DNA from 4 places in the Pseudarthrobacter sp. W1I19 genome. Region 1 is predicted to be linked to each of the others. Evidence: riboswitches for the same ligand, from Rfam matches in the RefSeq annotation. Region 1 holds a riboswitch; each other region holds the start of a gene.
The links. A riboswitch is a leader RNA that binds a small molecule or an ion and turns the genes downstream of it on or off. The one in region 1 is predicted to bind thiamine pyrophosphate.
Positions count from the first base shown of each region.

Region 2: it holds a riboswitch for thiamine pyrophosphate, as region 1 does, so the genes downstream of both, QF038_RS00530 (ECF transporter S component) here and QF038_RS06290 (FAD-dependent oxidoreductase) in region 1, are expected to answer to the same signal.
Region 3: it holds a riboswitch for thiamine pyrophosphate, as region 1 does, so the genes downstream of both, thiC (phosphomethylpyrimidine synthase ThiC) here and QF038_RS06290 (FAD-dependent oxidoreductase) in region 1, are expected to answer to the same signal.
Region 4: it holds a riboswitch for thiamine pyrophosphate, as region 1 does, so the genes downstream of both, QF038_RS08250 (bifunctional hydroxymethylpyrimidine kinase/phosphomethylpyrimidine kinase) here and QF038_RS06290 (FAD-dependent oxidoreductase) in region 1, are expected to answer to the same signal.

Region 1 covers NZ_JAUSZR010000001.1:1,335,728-1,341,504, reverse strand. Annotated here, with positions in the region: gene QF038_RS06310 (hypothetical protein) at 14-316, shown strand; gene QF038_RS06305 (4a-hydroxytetrahydrobiopterin dehydratase) at 395-733, opposite strand; gene QF038_RS06300 (thiazole synthase) at 786-1,595, opposite strand; gene thiS (sulfur carrier protein ThiS) at 1,599-1,835, opposite strand; gene QF038_RS06290 (FAD-dependent oxidoreductase) at 1,832-3,229, opposite strand; TPP riboswitch at 3,222-3,340, opposite strand; gene thiE (thiamine phosphate synthase) at 3,368-4,105, shown strand; gene QF038_RS06280 (RNB domain-containing ribonuclease) at 4,240-5,727, shown strand.
Region 2 covers NZ_JAUSZR010000001.1:115,860-121,636, forward strand. Annotated here, with positions in the region: gene QF038_RS00500 (CDGSH iron-sulfur domain-containing protein) at 1-21, opposite strand, end outside; gene QF038_RS00505 (glycosyltransferase family 2 protein) at 18-1,097, opposite strand; gene QF038_RS00510 (iron-containing redox enzyme family protein) at 1,094-2,149, opposite strand; gene QF038_RS00515 (DUF4383 domain-containing protein) at 2,207-2,719, opposite strand; gene QF038_RS00520 (hypothetical protein) at 2,800-3,009, opposite strand; gene QF038_RS00525 (heme-degrading domain-containing protein) at 3,052-3,594, opposite strand; TPP riboswitch at 3,668-3,808, shown strand; gene QF038_RS00530 (ECF transporter S component) at 3,868-4,491, shown strand; gene QF038_RS00535 (ABC transporter ATP-binding protein) at 4,491-5,777, shown strand, end outside.
Region 3 covers NZ_JAUSZR010000001.1:1,658,187-1,663,963, reverse strand. Annotated here, with positions in the region: gene QF038_RS07725 (VOC family protein) at 1-245, opposite strand, end outside; gene QF038_RS07720 (amidohydrolase family protein) at 349-1,431, opposite strand; TPP riboswitch at 1,514-1,621, shown strand; gene thiC (phosphomethylpyrimidine synthase ThiC) at 1,616-3,442, shown strand; gene QF038_RS07710 (alpha/beta fold hydrolase) at 3,447-4,181, opposite strand; gene ffh (signal recognition particle protein) at 4,295-5,777, opposite strand, start outside.
Region 4 covers NZ_JAUSZR010000001.1:1,758,165-1,763,941, forward strand. Annotated here, with positions in the region: gene QF038_RS08245 (Rne/Rng family ribonuclease) at 420-3,836, shown strand; TPP riboswitch at 4,008-4,105, shown strand; gene QF038_RS08250 (bifunctional hydroxymethylpyrimidine kinase/phosphomethylpyrimidine kinase) at 4,113-5,645, shown strand.

The sequences.
Region 1 (5,777 bases):
TCCGAGGAGAGCCATGCTTTCGTTGACCATCGTGGTGCTGGTGACAGCCGCCGCAGGTTTCATCGTCTGGGCCAACGACAAACGCCATACGAAATACGGGGTTGGCGTGCCGGCCGGCGTCGCCGTGGCCGTGGGAGCGTTGAGCTGGATCATCCTGATGGCCGCAGGTTTCGGGTACCGTCCGGGGCTGACCTGGATGCCGTGGGTCCTTCCCATGGTGCTCGGATCAGCAGCGGCCGTGGCGGCAGTCATCTTCCTGGGCCGCGTCCGGGCCAAGCGGGATCTGGAACGGCTCACCGCGATCCTGCGGCTCTAACCGGCGGCACCCTCAACGCTAAACGCCTGTGACCACTGCCCTGGGCAGTGGTCACAGGCGTTTGAACGCGCGGCATGATCAGGCGGCTGCTGGATGCTTCGCGGGCTCCGCAACGGCATGGACCGCGGCGGCGGCCTCACTGACTGCCTCAGCCGCTCCGACGTCGCGCGCGGTCACCTCTCCCCCGGCGTCATGGGAGGTGTAGCGGAGGAACACCCTGTTGTACCGCCAGTCCAGGTCCGGGTGGTGGTTCTGTTCCTCGGCAAGGCGCCCGACGGCGGCCATCAGCTCAAGCGCGGCAGCCGACGTCGGCATTTTATACACGGTGAGGAGGGCGCCGCCGCGATAGCGCCAGTCGGGCAGGACTGCCAGGGCGTCCTCGAGCCGTTCGGGGGAAAGAACGTCCTTGCTGGACATGGCTGCTCCTTTGTGCGTTGCGCATGCCCGGGCCGCCGCTTGGCCGGAAGGGCTAGAGGAACTCGGCCCGGCCTTCCATGGCCGACGACGCCAGTGCATGTTCGCGGCGCGGTATCCTGCCGGCCGTCTTCGCCAGCCTACCGGCGATTACCGCGTGTTTGAAGGCCTCCCCCATGAGCGCAGGATTCTGGGCCCGGGTCACGGCCGTGGCCAGCAGGACGGCGTCGCAGCCCAGTTCCATGGCCAGGGCTGCGTCCGAGGCCGTCCCGATGCCGGCGTCGAGCACAACCGGAACCGAGGCCCGGGACACAATCAGTTCAATATTGTGCGGATTCAGGATGCCAAGCCCCGTGCCGATGGGTGATCCGAGCGGCATTACAGCCGTGGCGCCAAGGTTCTCGAGCCGGAGGGCCAGGACAGGATCGTCGTTCGTGTAGGCGAACACCTTGAAGCCTCTGCTGACGAGCTGCTCAGTGGCGTCCACCAGTTCCACGGCGTCCGGCAAGAGGGTGTGTTCGTCGGCAATGACTTCCAGCTTCACCCAGTCGGTTTCCAGCGCTTCACGGGCCAGTTCCGCCGTGAGCACGGCGTCCCGGGCTGTGAAGCAGCCGGCGGTGTTGGGCAGCACCCGGATGCCGTGGTCCACGAGCAGCTGGAACAGCGAGCCTGATTCCGCGGTCGAGTAGCGGCGCATGGCCACGGTGGTCAGGCTGGTGCCGGAAGCGAGGAGCGCAGCGCCGAGGCCGTCCAGGCTGGGGGCGCCGCCGGTGCCCATGATGAGCCGGGATTCCAGTTCGACGCCGTCAATGACCAGCGGGTCCTGCAGCGCCGGGGAGGTTGAGGTGGTGATGGTTCCGCCCATGGGTCAGCCTCCCTGCACGGCCGTGACGAGTTCGACCTCGTCGCCGTCCGCGAGCGCAGTGGCAAACCACTGGCTGCGCGGCACTACCTGTGCGTTGTGTGCCACGGCCACACCGAGCTTTTGGCCATCCGTGGCCTGCCCGTCCGCACTGAGGTGGCGGCCGGTGACCTGGCTGACGAGCTGCGTGATGGAAGCACCATCCGGCACTGGGTGCGGGGTTCCGTTCAAGGTGATGTTCATACTGTTTCCTTTGTGGGCGGTTGGTGGCTCGGGTGGCCGGTTGGGAAGCGGGTAGGTGCGGCGGGTGCAGGTACCCCGCTGAAGCGGGCCGGGTTGAAGGGCGCCCAGCGGGGGTCCTCGTGGCCGTCCAGGAGGTCCCGGCAGATGGCGGCTGCGGCCGGCGTCAGGTGGACGCCGTGCCGGAAGAACCCGGTGGCGATGATGAGCCCGGGGGTGTGTCCGCCGGCCTGGCCCGCGCCCTCCGTTGTGGGCACGCGCCCCAGCAGCGGGGCATTGTCCGGGGTTCCAGGTCTGGCGCGGGCGGTACATTCGAGCAGTTCGAGTTCGGCGACGGCGGGAAGCAGCACCTGCGCGTCGCGGAGGAGTTGGTAGGCGCCGCCGGCAGAAACGGCGTCGGTCGCGGAGGGCGCGTCTTCACGCTGGGTCGCCCCGATCACCACGGTGCCGTCCCGGCGGGGAACGATGTACACCGGGACCCCGCGCACCAGTCCGCGGACGGTGGACGCCACCAACGGTTGCAAATGCCGGGGCACTGCCAACCGCAGGATGTCCCCATAGACGGGCCGCAGCGGAAGGTGCAGACCCTCCGGGAGGGACTCCAGTTCCGCCGCCTGCAGCCCGTTTGCAACTACGGTCTCGCCGGCCAGCACGGTTCCGCCACCGGCCAACTGCACGCCGGCAACAGCCCCGTCCTGCCACAGCAGCCCTCGTGCTTTGTCCGGCACGGAGTAGCCGTCGGCGGCGCCGGCCACAGCCGTGCCATCGCCCCCGGTCCCACTGTTGGCACCCTCGTCCCTGGTCCCGTTCGCGTCGCTGCCGCTGCCTTGGCCGCGGTGGCCGGCGAGCGCGCGCCGCAGGCAGTCCACCAGCAGCCTTGGGTCCACCTGGTGATCGGCCGGGGTGTCCAGCGCGCAGGCGATGGCCGGGCTTAGAAGTGGCTCCCTCCGGCGGGCTTCGCGGACGGTGAGCGGTTCCACGGTGAGTCCGTTGGCCTGCTGTACTCCGCGCAGGTCCATCAGCGCCCGGCGGTCCGCGGCGTCGGCACCCACGGCGAGGGTCGGCGTCGTGATGTATCCCGGATCAGCACCGGATGCTGCCCGTAGCCCGGCAACAAAAGCGGGCCACCGCGTCGAGCTGTCCAGCATCAGCTCCAGGAGGCCCTCCTCCTGGTAGTGCAGTTCGCTGACGGGGGCGAGCATTCCGGCGGCCGCCCAGCTGGCCCCGGAACCCGGGGCGTCGTCGATGAGCACCACGGAACGTCCGGAGCGTTGTGCCTCCCAGGCGATGCCGTGGCCGGTCACTCCGCCGCCAATCACGGCGACATCGGCCCGGACGGTGCCGCCGGCGCGCGCGGCCTGTTGTTCCGTTGCGCCGCGGCCAGATAGTGCGCCCATGTGTCTCCTTCCCTACGCCGGTACTAGCCGGATCAGGTCAAGCGGTCGGCTCTGACGCCCTCTCAGCCCGGCGCTTTGTGACAGCTGCCGCGGGCTCCCGCAGTACGAGGCAAGTGTAGAGGAACTAGGCTTGCCCCCATGAATGTGTCCCACACTCCTGCCGCCGGCACCGATGTCCTCAGCACCACCAAAATCAGCAACGGCCTCAGCTCCGCGCGCCTGTACCTCTGCACGGATGCCCGCAAGGACCGAGGCGATTTCGGGCAGTTCGTAGATGCCGCTTTTGCCGGCGGCGTGGACATCATCCAGCTCCGGGACAAAACCATCGAGGCCGCGGAGGAGCTGGAACTCCTGGCCATGCTGAAGGAAACCGCGGAGCGCCACGGCCGGCTGTGGGCTGTCAATGACAGGGCTGACATCGCCGTGCTGTCCGGCGCGCCCGTGTTCCACATCGGCCAGAAAGACCTCCCCCTCGCTGCCGCGCGCACCCTGCTCAACGGCAATGCAGCCATCGGACTGTCCAGCCATGCACCGAAGCAGGTGGACGCAGCCCTCGCGGCAGCCGCCGGGCCCGCGGGGCTGGACTACTTCTGCGTGGGCCCCGTGTGGGCGACGCCCACCAAACCAGGGCGGGCCGCCGTCGGGCTTGAGCTGGTGAAGTACGCCGCCGCGGCTGCCAGTGCTGCGGGGCAGGAAGGACAGTCCGACGGCGGTGTCCCCTGGTTTGCCATCGGGGGCATTGACCACGGCAATGTTGAGCAGGTGGTGGAAGCAGGCGCCCGCCGGATCGTGGTGGTCCGGGCCATCACGGAAGCCGACGATCCGGCAGCCGCCGCCGCATCGCTCCTCGCGGCCCTGGATGCCCCCGGTTCCTGAGGCTGCCCCGGCCACTGGCGATGCGGCCCACTGCCGATTCCGTCTGCTGACGCTCGTTACCCTGCTTTTACCGTCGCGCCCTTCCCGGCCCGGATGCCTGCATTATCGCCGGAATTCGAGTTAGGCTGATTTTCGTGTCACACCATCGGCTGGCTCCCAACGTCCACGAGCACAACAACGCGCTCGAGGCGGCACTCAGTGCGCTGCGGACCGAACTGGAATTGCCCGGCGCCTACCCTGACGACGCCGTGGCTGATGCGAAAGCAGCCGTGGAATCCCTGCAGCTGCCTGCCTACGACCTGACCGCCGTCGAGTTCGTCACCATTGATCCCGCTTCCTCCACCGACCTGGACCAGGCGCTGTTCATCGAGCCCGACGGCGACGGGTACCACGTGCTCTATGCCATCGCCGACGTGCCCGCATTCGTTATGCCCGGCGGACCGTTGGACGCGGAAACAAGGCGCCGCGGACAGACGTTCTACGTCCCCGACGGGCGGATCCCGCTGCATCCGGAAATCATCAGCGAACAGGCCGGCAGCCTCCTTCCGGACCAGGACTGCTCTGCATTCGTCTGGGATTTCCGCCTGGACAGCGCCGCGGAGGTTACATCCGTCGCCGTCAGGCGGGCCCGTATCCGCAGCCGGGCCAAACTCAGCTACAAGGGCACACAGTCGGAACTCGACGCCGGAACGGCCCCGCCGGTGCTGCGGCTCCTCAAAGAGGTGGGGCTCAAGCGTGTGGAACTGGAGCGGGCGCGTGGCGGCGCCAGCCTGAACATGCCCGACCAGGAGATCGTCCAGCTGCCCGACGGCAGCTACCGGATCGCCGCCGCTCCCCAGCTTCCCGTGGAGGACTGGAACGCCCAGATCTCGCTGATGACCGGAATGGCAGCCGCCCGCCTTATGCTCACGGGAAAAGTGGGCATCCTGCGCACCATGCCATCGCCCGATGAGCGCTCGCTGAACCATTTCCGGCTGCAGACCGAAGCGCTGGGCAAGCCCTGGGACGGTGAGGTCAGCTACGGAGAGTACCTGCGGAGCCTGGACCCCACCGATCCCCGCCAGCTGGCCATCATGCACTCCGCCGGGATGCTGTTCCGCGGCGCTGCCTACACAGCCTTTGACGGATCCGTGCCCGAAGATGCCATCCAGTCCGCCATCGGCGCCGCCTATGCGCACACCACTGCCCCGCTACGCCGCCTGGTGGACCGATTTGTCCTGGTCATCTGTGAGGCGTTGAGCAACGGCGGCAAGGTACCGGGCTGGGCGCGGGAGGCCCTGCCAACGTTGCCCGAAATCATGGCCGGATCGGACCAGCTGGCGTCGCGCATGGAGAAAATGGCCCTGGACACTGTGGAGGCGGCCCTGCTGGTCAACCACGTGGGCCAGGAGTTCGACGCGATTGTCATTTCCGGGTCGAAGCCCCAAAAGGACAACGGGAAAAACGGCAACGGCAAGAACGGGAACGGCAACGGGAACGGCAGTTCGGGGACCATCCAGATCGCGGACCCCGCGGTGACGGCCCGCTGTGCCGGCGAGCTGGAGCCCGGAACCAAGGTCCGGGTGCGCCTGGTTTCCTCGGATATCGCAACGCGGGAAGTCCATTTCGAGCTGGTGCAATAGCAGCACCGGGGCGGTGTTGAAGGCCCAAAGCCGGTATTTGGGCTCGCTGC
Region 2 (5,777 bases), 1.2 Mb from region 1:
TTCGGCGGGTTCCTGGTTCATGGCTGCTCCTTGGGTACGTTGGCGGGCTTCAAATAGTGGTAGTGGGACCCCAGCTTGCCGCGGTGCCGGCGCCGAAGTTCGGCTTCCGAGTGGGCTGCGGTCTTGAGCCGCGCCCCGGCGTAAGGCACACCGCCGGCGAGCCTGAACCCAAGGGCTATCCAGATGCAGGCGGCCCGTTCCAGGACCCACAGCGGAGCGAACAATGTGGCCGGGAAGGGGAAAACTGCCCTGCCGGAATGCCGCCGTCGTCCCGTCTCGGCGATGAGGACCGGGGCGGCGGCCAGTGCCAGGAGGGCGGCCCGACGGCGGCCGGCGGGAAGGCGGGCAGCGCAGGCGATCACCGGGAGCAGGGAAAGTTCGACGGCGAGGCGCCGCGGCTGGGCGAAGTCGTCGTAGGCCTGGCGTGTGCGCTGCTTGAGGAAGTGCCGGAACTTCGGCGGCCTGCGGGGAACCATCAGATCAGGGACAATCCTTTCCCGGCCGCCGGCGGCTTTGACGGTGCGGATCAGCTCAAGGTTCTCGAACAGCACCGGATCGTAGCCGCCGGTAGCCAGCAGCGCGCTCTTGCGAACCGCCAGGGTGCCGGGGTAGTCCGCCGACCAGGCCCGGTTGATCAGGGTCCGCGCCGTATCGCACCAGGCATGCCACGGCAGCGGATCAAAGTAGTTCTGCGGCCGCACAATGTCCGCCGAGCTGAGGTGACGGACGACGGCGGCGAGCGACTCGCGTGTGTAGCGAACGTCGTCGTCGGCTATCACCAGCAGTTCCGCCGAGGAGGCGCGCACGCCAGTCATAACGCCGGCCACCTTGCCGTTACCGGCCGCGCTGTTACCGCTACCGCCGGCGCTGTCGCTTGCGGGCTCGGGACGGATGTGGCGCACTCCGGGCGGAAAGGCGGCCCGGTGCCGCTCGAACAGGCCAGGGGCGGAGCCGTCCACCACGGTGACCGGGATCCACCGAAGAAGCCGCTCGAGGTAGGCCGCAAGGTCCTGCAGCTCCGAATCCCGTTCCGACTCGGCAGTCCACCGCAGTGGCAGGATGTACTCCGCGGACGGCTCGACGGACGGGGTGCTCATGCTGCCGCCGATACGGCCCTCAGCGAGGTCACTCCATTTTCCCAGCTGGCCAGGAGGTGCGTGGAAAGCCTGCCGTCGATGGCCATGGCCGCCGTCGCCCCGAACAGGACGTCCGCGAGCAGCCCGGGCTCAGCTTCCACCAGGCCGCCTGCGAGGTCGCGCCCGGCGATCTGCTCGTGGACGGCGTCGGCTTCCACGTGCTCATCGAAGTAGTGGGTCACATCCGCGTCGAAGCCGTGCCGCCGGAAGCCGTTGCCATACAGCCGGTTGGGTTGGGAGGAGGTCATCTCGTAGAGGGCCAGGTGACCGGTGATGGCCCCGCGGAGCCGGCGGTTCAGCCCGAAGAGGGACATCATGTTCACCGCGGCGAGGGAGACGGCGGGGACAGCGTCGACGTATGCGCCGTACTGGTCGTCCATACCCAACCCGCGCATGGTGCGGGCGAACAGTGCGCTGTGCATCCGTTCGGCGCGTCCGCCGCCGTACTCGTCGGCCTGGATTTCCACGAGGGCAGCCTTGGCCCTGCCGGTGAGGCGGGGGATGGCCCAGGTGTGCGGGTCCGCTTCCTTGAGCTGGTAGATGGACTTGTGGACCAGGAACTCCTGGAGCTGGTCCAGCGTCGCCTTTTTGGCCACGAAGCGTGAGACGCTGGGCCCGGTGTCGCTGGCAGCGAGGCCGAACAGGATGTCCGCCACGGCGTCGCTGGTGAGCTCCGCGGCGGGCGGAAGGGTGATCTCTCCGGCGGCGGAGGCGGCGGAACGGAGCGCCGCCTCAAACGGCCGCTCCATGAGGCGGCGCACCCGGATCAGCCCGGGTTCCCACTCCCACTCGTCACTGATCCCTTCCAGCCCCGAGTAGTGCAGCTCGTAGAGGCAGAAGAGGGCCAGTTGGACGTCGTCGTCACCAATGATGTCAGTGGAAGCTGCCACTTCGGGTGCGGCCAGCAGGCGCAGTTCCTCGACGGCGGCGGCACCCTCGCCACTGCCGAGCGTGCAGGTGAGGGCCCGAAAGAGGGCTCTGGTGATGGGACCTCGAGGTTCGGGGATCTTCATGGTGCTCCTTTGGGTGGGCGGCGCTGCTGCGTCTTCGACAGCGGGTTCGGTGGGCGTTCAGGTCTGGTCGTGCTCGTCCGCGTCCAGCACCGGGCGGTCCATGGCCGGGCTGGCGGGAAAGGTCTTTGTGGCGGGAACGGTCTTTGGCGACAGCAGGACGGCAAGGGCGATCATGGCCAGCCCCAATGCCAGGTGCAGCCAGTTGTCCGCATTGTTTTCGGGAAGGAAGTTGGCCGGCAGGTCATCGCCCATCAGCAGGCCGTACAGCCAAAGGAAGAGGTAGGCGACGCCCCCGTAAATGAGGAAGTTCCGCCCCTGCCGGTGCGTCCCGGCCATCACCAGGGCCGCGATACCGGATGCGAGGTGGACGGCATTATGCAGCACTGACACTCGGAAAATGCCGAACAGCTCTGCTTTAGAGCCGGGTCCGGCGAGGCCCAGGGAATCGAAATTGGCGGTAATGCCCGGAATGAATCCCAAAATCCCCAGCAGCAGGAAGACGATGCCCGTGGCAAGTGTGGCCTTCTGCAGGCCCGTCCTCGCTTCGGTGGCGCGGGTGCTGACCGCCATATGCTGTACTCCTCAAAAGCCGGGAACAACATAGTAAGCATGATTACTAATAAAAGCTAAGCACGCTTTCTACCCGGAGTTCACTCCTCTGGGCTGTTCCAGGCGTAAGGGTTGGCGTGGTGCCCACCGTGGCGGCCCTGTTCATACCCCTGCTGCCAGGCCTTCCCGACGGCGGCCACAAGTTCTGCGAGCAGGGGATAGTAGGGATGGTCGGGGCCAATGTAGATCATCTCGTCCTCTGCCTTGTCCACCGCAGCCCGCACTTGGTTTTCCCCCAACGGACTGCTCACGATGCCCCTCCCCGCCGCCGAAACTTTGCCGCCTGGACGGCGTTAGTCAGCGCCCATGGAACCAAGAACTTCGCGCAGGGCCCGGACCACCAGGTTGTGGTCCTGCACCTGGGGAAGCCCCGAAACAGTCACGGTGGCCACAGCGCCCACCCCTGCGACATACACCGGAAAGGAGCCCCCGTGGGCCGCGTACCGGCTCTGGTCGAACCAGGCGTGGTCCTCGATCCTGCCGCCGCGGAGCCGTCCGCGCAGCCCCACCAGCAGGGACGGCACTTCGTAGCGGGCGGCGGTGCGCTGCTTGGCCCGGATCCAGTGCTCGTTGTCCGGGGTGGCTCCGGGCAGGGCTACATGGAACAGGACCTGGTCACCCTTGGTGATGTCGATGGCGATGGGGAGTTGGTCCTCCTTGCCAAGTTCCACCAGCAGCAGTCCAAGGTTCAGTGCGTCGTCGATGGAAAACCGGGGGAACTGGAGCTCGCGGATTTCTCCCTCAATCCGCGCGATGAGGGCCTGCAGGGAGCCTTCAGGCTGGGTGTCATCGGAATCGGGATCGAACTCGGTCACATCCGGCAAATTGGCGGTCATGGCCCACAATCTACCCCTCCGCCGGTGTAAACTGGACCACGCCCAGCAGGGCAATTTATCTACCTACAGAATCATTCAACGACAGGGGAGCGCCGCCGTCGGGCATCACTGGCCATGCCAGGATCCGCAGGTGGGCGCTGAGAGTGCGGACAGCCGCAGACCCTCGAACCTGATCCGGTTAGTACCGGCGCAAGGGAGTCGAGTTCTCGAAGTCCGGCAACGGCAGTCAGTGCCCTTGCCGCGCTTTCCCCTCCTGTTCCTCAGGAGGATCACATGGCAACAACAGCAGTAAAGAAGACCACCAGCAAGTCTTGGCGCGTCGTGGACATCGTGGTGGCGGCCTTGATCGCCGTCGCGGGCGGCGTCATTTTCTGGGCGTGGTCCCAGGGATCCGCCGCAGTCTCAGCTCCCATGAACGCCGTCTACCCGCCCCTGACCGGCCTGATCGCCGGCGGCTGGATGATCCCCGCCGTGCTGGGCATGCTCATCATCCGCAAGCCGGGCGCCGCGCTGTTCTGCGAAACCGTCGCAGCCACCGGCGAGCTCCTCATGGGGTCGCAGTACGGTGCCTCAGTTCTGTTCTCGGGCTTTGTCCAGGGCCTGGGCGCAGAGATCATCTTCGCCATCTTCGTGTACAGGAAGTTCAACCTGCCGGTATCGCTGCTGGCCGGTGCCGGCGCCGGCCTGTTCTGCGGCCTGAACGACTCCTTCGCCCCGTGGGGCTGGAACATCGCCTACTCCGGCGGCGACAAGCTGGCCTACATCATCTTCACAGCCATTTCCGGAGCGGTTATCGCCGGTGCGCTGTCCTGGATCGCCACGCGCGGCCTGGCGAAGACCGGAGTCCTGGGCTCGTTTGCCTCGCGGAAGGCAGCAACGGAGCCAGTCTTCTCCTGATGACAGCTCCCTCCCATCACCGGGCGTCGGCTGCGGTGCGTCCGGCTGCCATCAGCGCCCGCGGTTGGGGCTGGCGGCATGCCGGACGTGCCAAGCCTGCGGTCCGTGCCCTTGACCTGGACATCCAGCCAGGGGAGCGCGTGCTCCTCCTCGGCCCCTCCGGCGCGGGCAAGTCCACCCTCCTCCATGCCTTGGCGGGAGTCCTGGGCGATGTTAACGACGACGGCGAGGCAGGCGAATCCGACGAGTCCGGTTCGCTGCTGGTTGACAGGGCCTCTCCCCGGGAGCAGCGCGGCCGTGCCGGCCTGATGCAGCAGGACCCGGAGACGCAGGTGGTCCTCTCCCGGGTGGGTGACGACGTCGCCTTTGGCGCCGAGAACCTCGCCGTACCTCGCGACAAAATTTGGACTCGTGTTCACGAGGCGCTGGACGACGTCGGCCTGTCCCACCTGCCGCTGGACCACCCGACGTCGGCCCTGTCCGGCGGGCAGAAGCAGCGGCTGGCGCTCGCGGGCATCCTTGCCATGCGGCCGGGGTTGATCCTCCTCGACGAGCCGACAGCCAACCTGGACCCTGCCGGGGTGCTGGAGGTCCGCGACGCCGTGGCGCGCTGCCTGAAGAAAACCGGGGCAACCCTGGTGGTGGTGGAGCACCGGGTGTCCGTGTGGAAGGACCTGGTGGACCGGATCGTGGTGCTGCAGCCCGGTTCGTCCACGGAGTCCGCCGTACTTCTGGACGGGCCGCCGGACCGGGTGCTCAGCGAGGCCAGGAGCATGCTTATCTCCGCAGGAGTTTGGGTGCCGGGTTACGTTCCGGAAACCAGGCAGCGCACGGAGAGCCCGGTTCCCGGGACCGGTGATCTCCTCCTCGCCGCGGAGGAACTGGCGGTTTCGCGGGGCCGTGCCCGTCGACAAGGGTTCCGGAAGCTGCCCCCGGTGCCCGTGCAGCAGGGCATCTCCGCGCAGGTCCGCGCCGGGCAGGCGCTCGCCATCACGGGTCCCAACGGGGCAGGAAAATCGACTTTTGCCCTGACTCTTGCCGGTCTTTTGGAGCCGGTTGCCGGCAAGGTCTCCGCCACCCTGGCGCTGAGCCGGGGCGCCGGGATTGATCCTTACCGGTGGAAGGCGGAGCAGCTGATCGAACGCGTGGGGACCGTATTCCAGGAGCCGGAGCACCAGTTCGTCACGGGGAAAGTGCTCGACGAACTCCTCTTCGGCCCGCGTCATCTTGGCCACGGGGAAGAGCGCGTGGACGAGCTGCTGGAGCGGTTGCGGCTGACGGAGCTC
Region 3 (5,777 bases), 320 kb from region 1:
GCCGTGTGGAAAAGGCCGGCCTCCCCCCTGCCCGGAAGGTTCAGCCCCGGAGCGGGCGCAAGGTGGACCAGCGGTTTCTGGAGCCGGCCAAGGTACTGCCCGCCGTCCTGCTCGGCCACAACTTCAAGCCCCAGTGCACGCTGGTAGTAGTCGGTCATGACCTTCATGTCGCCCACCTTGAGCATCACGGTGCCCATGGTGAGATCGGCAGGAAGAAGATCCTGGGTGGCGGCTTCTGCAGTCATTGAAAACTCCCGGTGCTGGGGCCCGTCGGGTTGGCGGGCCTGTCACTATTAAAATTACTTGAAGCTTCAATTTATTCCAAGCAGTTTTCAGGTTATCCAAGTCTCAGCGGACGACGCGCCCGCCCAGCACCACGTGGGCCAACTCCTGCACCGCCTCTGGAACCTGCCGAGGATCCTCCCGGCACAGTACGACGTCGGCCCGGGCACCTTCCTCGAGTGCTTCAGCGCCCAGCCACTTCCGGGCGCCCCAACAGGCCGCGTCAAGGGCAGCGGCCACAGGCAGGCCTGCATGGTGAAGGGCCAGGATTTCATCACCGATCCGGCCGTGGCGGATGACGCTGCCGGCATCCGTCCCGGCGTAAATCTTCACTCCGGCGTTGAAGGCCTCCAGCACCCGCTCCGCGCGCCGTTCCCACAGGGCGCGCATATGGGCCGCGTACCGGGGGAACTTGGGCTCCGCCTGCGCGGCGATGTCCGGGAAAGTGGCGATGTTGATGAGGGTGGGCACCATGGCAACGCCCTGCTCCACGAACCGCGGAAGGTGCCGCGGCAGCAGTCCGGTGGCGTGTTCGATGCAGTCGATGTCCGCGTCCAGCATCTGGTCCAGTGTTTCTTCGGCGAAGCAGTGCGCGGTGATCCTGGCACCTTCGTCATGCACAGCCTTGACGGCGTCCTTGACGACGGCGGCTGGGAACGACGGCGCCAGGTCACCGGCGCCGCGGTCGATCCAGTCCCCCACGAGCTTGACCCAGCCGTCGCCGTCGCGCGCCTGCTTCCGGACAGCTTCCACCAGGCCGCTGGGCTCAACTTCCTCGGCGAAGCCCCGCAGGTACCTGCCGGTCCGGGCGACATGCCTGCCGGCGCGGATCAGCACCGGCGCGCTGCGACTGTCCTGGAGGAAGCGGGTATCTGCGGGGGAACCCGCGTCCCTGACCAGCAGCGTGCCCGCATTCAGGTCGGTCCTTGCCTGCTCTTCCGCCGTCGCCCCGTCAACGGCGCCACCGGTTCCCAGGCCGATGTGGCAGTGGGCGTCAACGAATCCCGGCAGCACCCAGCCGTCCAGGATCCTGTCCGGTCCTGCCGCCGGCCGCCGGAAGGTAAGCCTGCCGTCCACGGACCACAGCCCGTGTGCCTCGGTGTCCGGCCCGGTCAGGACGGCGCCGTTGAACTGGATGATCTCTGCCATGGATTTGCCTCGCTTTCCCGCCCGGACAGGCTAGCACCACCGGATGTGACACGGCCCTTTCGAAACAGCTGTGGTAGCTTCTTGGTGACCACACGGGTGCCCTTGCAGGGGCTGAGATCGGGCTGACGCAGCCTGCGACCGTTGAACCTGTCCGGGTAATGCCGGCGAAGGAAGTGAGTATTCCTTGAGTACACCAAATGCACAGCTTAACCCTGCCCAAATTCAGGCCGATGGCCCGTCCGGAGGCCAGGACCAGCCACCCGTCACGCAGTCGCTGAAGTCCCATTCCCTGGCGTTTGTCGAAGATGCGGCAGCCGGGATCCGGGTGCCGGTCACGGAAATCGAGCTGGCGGATTCACCGAACGGCCAGCCCAACGGGCCGTTCCGGGTCTACCGCACCGGCGGTCCGGGCAGTGATCCGGTCCGCGGCCTCACCCCGTTCCGCGCGGAGTGGATCGAAGCCCGTGGTGACACGGAAACCTACAGCGGACGCGGGCGGAACCTGCTCGACGACGGCCGCTCTGCCGTCCGCCGCGGGGCGGCGAGCGCCGAGTGGAAGGGCGGGCGGCCGGTGCCCCGCCGCGCCGTCGACGGCAAAACCGTCACGCAGATGCGCTACGCACGGCAGGGCGTGATTACCCCGGAAATGCGGTTCGTGGCACTGCGGGAGAACTGCGATGTGGAGCTGGTCCGCAGTGAAGTGGCTGCCGGCAGGGCCATCATTCCGAACAACATCAACCACCCGGAGTCCGAGCCGATGATCATCGGCAAGGCGTTCCTGGTGAAGATCAACGCGAACATCGGCAACTCGGCCGTCACCAGTTCGATCGCCGAGGAAGTGGACAAACTGCAGTGGGCCACCCAGTGGGGCGCGGACACCGTGATGGACCTGTCCACCGGCGACGACATCCACACCACGAGGGAATGGATCATCCGCAACTCCCCGGTGCCGATCGGAACCGTCCCCATCTACCAGGCACTGGAGAAGGTCAACGGGGAGGCGAACGCACTGACGTGGGAGATTTTCCGAGACACCGTCATTGAGCAGTGCGAACAGGGTGTGGACTACATGACCATCCACGCCGGCGTCCTTCTCCGGTACGTGCCCCTGACGGCCAACCGCGTAACGGGCATCGTGTCCCGCGGTGGTTCAATCATGGCCGGCTGGTGCCTGGCGCACCACCAGGAAAACTTCCTCTACACGCACTTTGACGAGCTCTGCGAAATCTTCGCCAAGTACGACGTCGCCTTTTCCCTGGGTGACGGCCTGCGGCCTGGGGCGACGGCGGACGCCAACGATGCCGCGCAGTTCGCCGAACTGGACACGCTGGCTGAGCTCACCCAGCGGGCCTGGGAATACGACGTGCAGGTGATGGTGGAAGGCCCCGGCCACATCCCGTTCCATTTGGTCCGCGAAAACGTGGAGCGCCAGCAGGAACTGTGCAAGGGTGCTCCGTTCTACACGCTGGGGCCGCTGGTCACCGATGTGGCCCCCGGCTATGACCACATCACCTCGGCCATCGGCGCCACCGAGATCGCCCGCTACGGCACCGCCATGCTGTGCTATGTCACGCCGAAGGAACACCTGGGCCTGCCCAACAAAGATGACGTCAAAACCGGGGTGATCACCTACAAGATCGCAGCCCATGCCGCAGACCTCGCCAAAGGCCACCCCGGCGCGCACGAACGCGATGACGCCCTGTCCAAGGCGCGGTTCGAGTTCCGCTGGCGCGATCAGTTCGCGTTGTCCCTGGACCCGGTGACGGCCGAGGCCTTCCATGACGAAACGCTGCCTGCCGAGCCGGCCAAGACGGCCCACTTCTGCTCCATGTGCGGCCCCAAGTTCTGCTCCATGCGGATCAGCCAGGACATCCGGGATGAGTACGGTTCAGCGGCGGCGCAGGCGGCACTGGCCGATGCTGCGGCGGGCATGCGCGGGAAAAGCGAGGAATTCCTGGCGGCCGGCGGCAAGGTCTACCTTCCGGAGCTGAGCGTCCCCTCCGGCAGCTGACGCCTCAGGACGCCCAGGGTGCCTGCACCCTGCCCACGTCCCGGATGAAGGACCGGATGATGCGGTCCCCCTCCGCGGAGTCGTGGGGCCGGTGCCCTCCCGCCGCTGTGCGGTGCAGGGCGCCGGTCTCCCGCAGGTACCCGGCGATCTCCTCGTAGAGCGGCTCCCATCCGCCGGTGAGGACCAGGGTGGGCACGCCGGGGACAATGTGCAGCGGCGCTTCCCAGGCCGGGGCCTGCAGCCGGAGCCGCCTGGCGGAACGCTTTTCCTCGACCGTGGCGGGCTGTTGCAGGTCGGTGGCGTAGACGCGACGGACGAACTCGCGCTGGAAGTCCTGGTCGCTCATCTGGTTCCGCGCATCGAAGAGCGGCTGCATGAGGCCGATGTGGGCCGCAGTGGCCGGAAGTTCGGCGGTGAGCGACAGGCATGCCGGTTCCACCAGCGTCAGGGAAAAGACGAGATCAGGGCGTTCGACGGCGGCCATCATCGCTGCGACAGCACCCTGGGAATGTGCCACGACATGCCCTCCGGCGGCGCCCCGGCCGTCGTCGGCCAGCGACCGCAGGACGACCCTGGCGTCCTCCTCGAAGGATGATTCAACGGGCTCGGCCACCGGATCATAGCCGTGGCGGCGGAGGAACAAGGCATCGTAGGACAGTGCCATCCCGTGCTGGCGTGGCCAGGCCGCGGAGCCGAAGCTGCCGGCACCGTGCACGAACACTACCCTCTGCTTGAACATGACCCAACCCTATTCCACGGCACTGACTTCCCCGGGGAACCATCCCAAGTGACTCGCAGTTGACGCACTGAAAAGCGCATTTGATTGCTTCAACTGCCAGTCAGTTGGGCGGGCTACTTGCCGAGGAACTTGTCGAAGCCCTTGGGCAGGTTCAGCTGCGTGGGATCGAAGTCGCCGGATTGCTGGCCGAACGCGGCGCCGGTGGGAAGGGCCTTGGCAGCGTTGGCGCGTCGGGCCTCGGCGTCCTTGCGCTCCTGGGCAGCCTTGGCCGGGTTGCCGGACTTGGCCTTCTTCTTGGGCGCGTTCTTCGCATTCTTCCGGGCGCTGCCGCCGGCACCGGGAAGCCCCGGCATTCCGGGCATGCCCGGCATGCCGCCCTGGGCCATCTTCTTCATCATCTTCTGGGCCTGCGCAAAACGCTCCAGCAGGCCGTTGACCTCGGAAACGTGCACGCCGGAACCACGGGCAATGCGGGCGCGGCGCGAACCGTTGATGATCTTCGGGGCCAGGCGCTCGTGCGGTGTCATGGACCGGACGATGGCTTCGACACGGTCAATTTCACGCTCGTCGAACTGCTCGAGCTGCTGGCGGATGTTCTGCGCGCCGGGCATCATCATGAGCATTTTCTTCATGGAGCCCATGTTGCGGATCTGCTGCATCTGGGCCAGGAAGTCCTCGAGGGTGAAATCCTCCTGGTCGGCGAATTTCTTCGCCATCCGGGCAGCTTCGTCCTTGTCCCAGGACTTCTCGGCCTGCTCGATGAGCGTCAGGACGTCGCCCATGTCCAGGATGCGCGAAGCCATCCGGTCCGGGTGGAAGAGCTCGAAATCGTCCAGGCCTTCGCCTGTGGACGCAAACATCACGGGCTTGCCGGTGACCGACGCGACCGAGAGGGCCGCACCGCCGCGGGCGTCGCCGTCGAGCTTGGACAGCACGATGCCGGTGAAGTTGACGCCCTCGTCGAAGGCGAGGGCCGTGTTCACGGCGTCCTGGCCAATCATCGAGTCAATAACGAACAGGACTTCGTTGGGCACGATGGCCCTGCGGATCTGGCGTGCCTGCTCCATCATGTCCACGTCGACGCCGAGGCGGCCGGCGGTGTCCACGATCACGACGTCGTGGAGCTTCTGGCGGGCTTCCTCGACACCGGCGCGGGCAACCTGAACCGGGTCCCCTGCCGGGTGCTCCAGCTCGGAGGACGTGGCTCCCGGGTGGGGCGCGAAGACCGGTACCTTGGCCCGCTGGCCCACCACCTGGAGCTGGGTGACAGCGTTGGGGCGCTGCAGGTCACAGGCCACCAGCAGGGGGCTGTGGCCCTGGGACTTCAGCCACTTGGAGAGCTTGCCCGCGAGGGTGGTCTTGCCGGCGCCCTGGAGGCCGGCCAGCATGATGATGGTGGGGCCGTTCTTGGCCAGGCGGATCCGGCGGGTCTCGCCGCCTAGGATCTCCACGAGTTCCTCGTTGACGATCTTGACGATCTGCTGGCTCGGGTTCAGCGCGCCGGAAACTTCGGCACCCAGGGCGCGTTCGCGCACCCGGCTGGTGAATTCACGGACTACGGGAACGGCAACGTCCGCGTCCAGGAGGGCGCGGCGG
Region 4 (5,777 bases), 420 kb from region 1:
GCCCTGATTGTAACGCCGGAGGCTGGACGGAACGTCCAGACGCCGGGCTCGGGCCAACGGCGCATGCCCACCTTCCGCGGCGATTTACCCCGGGTATGAGAGAATGAACGTGGCTGGAAGCCGAACCACATTCGGACTCCGGTCCGGTGGCTTGTTCCCAAGACCGCCAATGATGAGCAGGGCAGGCATCGGTTCCACCGGCGCGCTCCCGCGACTCCATTGGGCGGCACCTGGTTGTGGCACGTAGAACAACGGGTTTTTAGAACATCCCGCCGGCCTCCACGGGCTGCCGCACCCCACTGCCGGTGCGAACCTGGAGGTATCCACTTGACTTCTGTCAACGCCTGCGGGTTTTGACAATATGTGCCCCAATGGGTGCCGGATGTGGCGGTACGTCAGGGGCAGGAGTGTTGCCACATATGGATAATGAACAAGCTTCAGCCGTTAACGAAGACGCACCGGCCACGGAGACCGTAGCCGCAGATGCCGACGCCGCACCGAAGAAAGCCACCAGGACCCGGCGGAAAGCGGCCCCCACAGCCGATGACCCCCTGATTCCTGCCCCCGGTGCCGGGGAAGCGGCCGCTCCCGAGGCCAAAGCTCCCGTCCGGCGCTCGCGTTCCCGCAAGAAGGAGGACGTCGCTGAGCCGCTTCCTGCCTTTGCCGGGGAAGCAGCCACTGAGACCGCCCAACTCCCGGCCGATGCCCCGGCCGCGGATGCCGCACAGGCAGCAGCGGGAGCTCCCGAGTTGCCGGAATCTGCAGGGGAAACAACCCCGGAAACCGCGGTGGAGGTTGAGCCCGAGGCCAAGCCTGTCCGGCGCCGCCGCGTGGCCACCCGTAAGACCTCCGCACCGGTTGCCGCAGAAGCTGCCCCCGCCGCCGCAACCGAATCTGCCGCAGAACCCGCAGCAGCGGAAACTGCTGCCGGGCCAGCCGCCGCCGTACCGCCTGCCGATGAGACCGGCAAGGCTGCAGTGGAAGAAGCACCCGCGGAAGAGCCCGCAGAAGAGACTCCCGCCGCGCAGCCGCCTGCACAGGCGTCGGCAGGGGCTTCCACCGAAACAGCCGCTAAGGAGCAGGCATCCGCCGCTCCAGCCAGCCCCTTCGGCTCCCTGTTCCTGGAACCCGCTTCCCCCACCTCTGTGCTGTTCCAGGCCCCGGACCTGAGCACCGTCGTGCGTCCGGCACCTGCCGCCGCCGCGGAAGCCGGCGAGGACGAAGCCGAGGACACTGACACCGATGACGCCAACGGCCGCCGCAGGCGCCGGGGTCGGGGCCGCCGTAACCGCGGCCGTCCGGGCGAGGGTGAAGACGCTGATCTCGAAGGCAGCGAAGAGGCCGACGCCGATGCCTCCGACGACGCCGACGAGGAGTCTGCAGGGCAGGTGGAGGACGGTGTCACCTCCCGCCGTCGTCGCCGCCGCCGCCGCGGTGACCAGGACCTTGAGCTGACGGGCGGCGGGGAAGACGACCCGCCCAACACCGTCACCCGTGTGCGCGCACCGCGCCCCGTCACCGAGGCGCCGGTCAGCAACCGGGTCACCAGTGTCAAGGGTTCCACCCGCCTGGAGGCGAAGAAGCAGCGCCGGCGCGAATCCCGCGATACCGGCCGCCGCCGCACCGTTATCACCGAAGCCGAGTTCCTGGCCCGCCGCGAATCCGTGGACCGGCAAATGATCGTCCGCCAGCGCGACGACAGAATCCAGATCGCCGTCCTCGAAGACGGTGTCCTGGCCGAGCATTTTGTGTCCAAGACGCAGCAGGACTCCCTGATCGGCAACGTCTACCTGGGCAAGGTCCAGAACGTGCTGCCGTCCATGGAAGCTGCCTTCGTGGACATCGGACGTGGCCGCAACGCCGTCCTGTACGCCGGTGAAGTCAACTGGGAAGCCGTTAACCTCGAGGGCAAGCAGCGCCGCATCGAAAACGCCCTGAAGTCCGGCGACACAGTCCTGGTCCAGGTGACCAAGGACCCCGTGGGCCACAAGGGCGCCCGCCTGACCAGCCAGATCTCGCTGCCCGGCCGCTACCTGGTATACGTGCCCGGCGGTTCCATGACCGGCATCTCCCGCAAGCTGCCCGACGTCGAACGAAATCGCCTCAAGCGCATCCTGAAGGATCGCCTTCCCGAGCAGGCCGGCGTCATTGTCCGCACCGCTGCAGAGGGCGCGTCCGAGGAAGAGCTGACGCACGACATCAACCGGCTGCGCGCCCAGTGGGAGGGCATCGAGAGCCAGTCGAAGTCCACCAAGATCCTTGCCCCGGAGCTGCTCTACGGCGAACCGGACCTCACCATCAAGGTGGTCCGCGACGTCTTCAACGAGGACTTCTCCAAGCTCATCGTCTCCGGTGAGGAAGCCTGGGACACCATCGAGGCCTACGTCACGTACGTGGCTCCGGACCTGGTGGGCCGCCTGGAGAAATGGACCAAGGACCAGGACATCTTCGCCGCCTGGCGCATCGACGAGCAGATCCACAAGGCGCTGGAGCGGAAGGTCTTCCTGCCCTCCGGCGGTTCGCTGGTGATCGACCGCACCGAAGCCATGACCGTGGTGGACGTCAACACCGGCAAGTTCACCGGCAGCGGCGGAAACCTCGAAGAGACGGTGACCAAAAACAACCTTGAGGCTGCCGAGGAAGTGGTCCGCCAGCTCCGGCTGCGCGATATCGGCGGCATCATCGTCATCGACTTCATCGACATGGTCCTCGAATCGAACCGCGACCTTGTGCTGCGCCGGCTCGTCGAATGCCTGGGACGCGACCGCACCAAGCACCAGGTGGCTGAGGTCACCTCGCTGGGCCTGGTCCAGATGACCCGCAAGCGGATGGGCACCGGGCTGCTCGAAGTGTTCGGCGAGCAGTGTGAAGCGTGCGCAGGCCGCGGCGTGGTTACCCACGACGACCCCGTGGAGCACCGGCGCGCCAACATCGTGGCCGCCGAGCACCACGTCCAGCGTGCGGACAGCCGACCGGAAGCTCGCAACGAAGGTCACCGCCCTGACAGCCTGCGCCCGGACAACAACCAGCCCGGTGCCCGCCCGGACCGTAAGCGGCGCCGGGGCCGCGGCGGCCAGCAGCCCGAAGCAGCACCGGCTGCTGCCGTGCAGATCCACACCGTGCACCCCGACCCCTCGGACGCCGAACGGCACGCCAAGGCTGAAGCCACCAGGCTGGCCCTGGCCAACATCGCCGCCGCTGCCCACGCAGCGCACCTGCACGACGACGAGGTGGCGGCAGCCAAGCAGGCGGCCGGGGAGCAGCCCGCTCCCGCGCCGGCAGCTGAAAAGCGCGACGCCGATACCCGTCCGGCTGCCGTGCTGACCTTCGGCGGCGAGAAGGTCGTGCTGCCGTTTGTGGAGCACGCGGAGGAACAGCAGCCTCGGCCGGCACTGACCCTGGACCGGCTTGCCGAAGCGTTCGCCCACCTTGGCCAGCCGGCCACGGAACCGGAAGCGCAGCCGGACACGGAAGCGCGGCAGGAGCAGGCCGAACCGGAGCAGGCGCAGGAGCAGAACCCGCGGGCGGAGCAGGCGGCGCCGGCGCAGCAGTCCCAGCCCGCTCCCCAGCGCGCCGAGGCGCCGGAGAAGGACTACAGCGACCACACGCTCGAGCAGACGCGGCAGCGTCGGCCCCGGCGCCACCGGAGCGCCAGCCGTGCCCAGGGTGCTGCGAACGAAACCACCGTGGAGCAGCATGAGAACGTGGCTGCGGGCGGCACAGGCCATTCCCATGAGGCGAAGGCCCCCCAGCCGGCGGGCACCGAAAAGCCGGCCACCAAGGCAGCCGAAGCGCCCATCATCCTCGGCGTAGGGGTTCCGGCCTCGGAGCTCTAAGGAGCAAGCAACGCTGACGATCAGCAGGCAATGCCCGGCCAGCCACACCAGTGGCCGGCCGGGCATTCCTGTGTCTGCGCCCGGACGGTTCCAAGGCCCAGGGCGTAAGGGCCGCGGTGCGGGTCGCAATGTGTCACCTTCTGTCTTCACCGGTCAAAAAAGCTAGGCTGGGGAACCGACACGGGGTGCCGCGCAGAGAGCCGGCTGAGATCCACACCCGTTGAACCTGTCCGGCTAGCACCGGCGAAGGGATGTCTCTTGTCTGCGACTCTTGCAATGCCCACTGCCACCCCATCAACCGCATCGTCAACGTTCCCCGCCCTCACCCCGCCCGGCCGTCCCGTGCCCCGGGTGCTGTCCATTGCCGGTTCTGATCCGTCCGGCGGTGCCGGCATTCAGGCCGACCTCAAAAGCATTGCGGCATTCGGCGGCTACGGAATGGCCGCCATCACGGCCCTTACCGCCCAAAACACCCATGGCGTCCGGGCTGTCCACGTGCCGCCGGCCGATTTCCTGGCCGCGCAGCTGGACGCCGTCAGCGACGACATCGGCATTGATGCGGTCAAGATCGGAATGCTCGGCAGCGCCGAGGTGATCGAAGCGGTGGGGGACTGGCTGCGCAGGGTCCGTCCCGCCGTCGTGGTCCTGGACCCCGTGATGATGGCAACCAGCGGCGACCGGCTCCTGAAGGAGTCCGCCGAAGCCGCGCTGCGCGGACTCCTGCCGCTGGCCCACCTCATCACCCCCAACCTCATTGAGCTCGCCATGCTGGTAGGCGGCGACGTACAGGAGGACTGGGCCGGAGCCCTGGAACAGGGACGCGCCCTCTCCGCAGCTACCGGGGCCACCGTGCTGGTCAAGGGCGGCCACCTGGACGGCAACGAGTGCCCGGATGCCCTGGTCAACACCGCGGGCCTGCTGTCCGGCGAAGTGGTGGTGTTGCCCGGGGAACGGGTGGCAACGCGGAACAGCCACGGCACCGGCTGTTCGCTGTCCTCCGCGATGGCCACTGTCCAGGCGCGGGTGGGGGACTGGGAAGCGTCGCTCCGTGAAGTCAAGCCCTGGCTGGCAGGCGCCCTCGAGGCCTCCGGAACGTTGGAGGTGGGAACCGGCAACGGCCCGGTGCACCACTTCCACCACCTGCCGCCCATTCCCTCCGAGGGCAGCTTCGCTGCCCGGCTCTGGAGCGAGGCCCAGCCGGACCTGGAGGATATCTACGCCCTGGACTTCATCCGCGGCCTGGTCTCCGGCAGCCTTCAGGAGCAGGAGTTCGCGTACTACCTTGCGCAGGACGCCATCTACCTGAACGGCTATTCACGGGTGCTTGCCCGGGCGAGTGCCTTGGCGCCCACCGAGGCCGAACAGCTCTTTTGGGCCGGGTCTGCCAGTCAGTGCCTGGAGGTCGAGTCGGAGCTGCACCGCTCCTGGCTGAGCACCCGCGCCGTCCGGCCGCAACTTGGCCCGGTGACGAAGTCTTACGTTGACCACCTGACGGCCGCGTCGGCGTCGGGCAGTTATGCAGTGCTGGCCGCAGCGGTCCTGCCCTGCTTCTGGCTGTACGCAGAGGTGGGTGCAACCCTGCACGCCCAGTTCCTCGCCGCCGGCGAACCTGCCGGGCACCCGTACGCTGCCTGGCTGCGCACCTACGCTGACGAGGGCTTCGCCGCCGCCACCCGCCAGGCCATTGCCATCGTGGATGAGGCAGGGCGTACGGCCTCGGCGGCGGACAGGGACGCGATGATCACGGCGTTCAAGCAGTCCTGCCGGCTGGAAGTGGACTTCTTTGACGCGCCGCGGCTGCACGCCTGAACAACCGCCGGCGTGCGGGCCGGTACTATGGTGGGGCAGGGTGCGGACGCCGGACCTGGACTGTGGTACCTATCACAGCAACCCGCCGGGAACCAGCCTCATTTGCGGCCGAAGACAAAATTAGCGTAATCT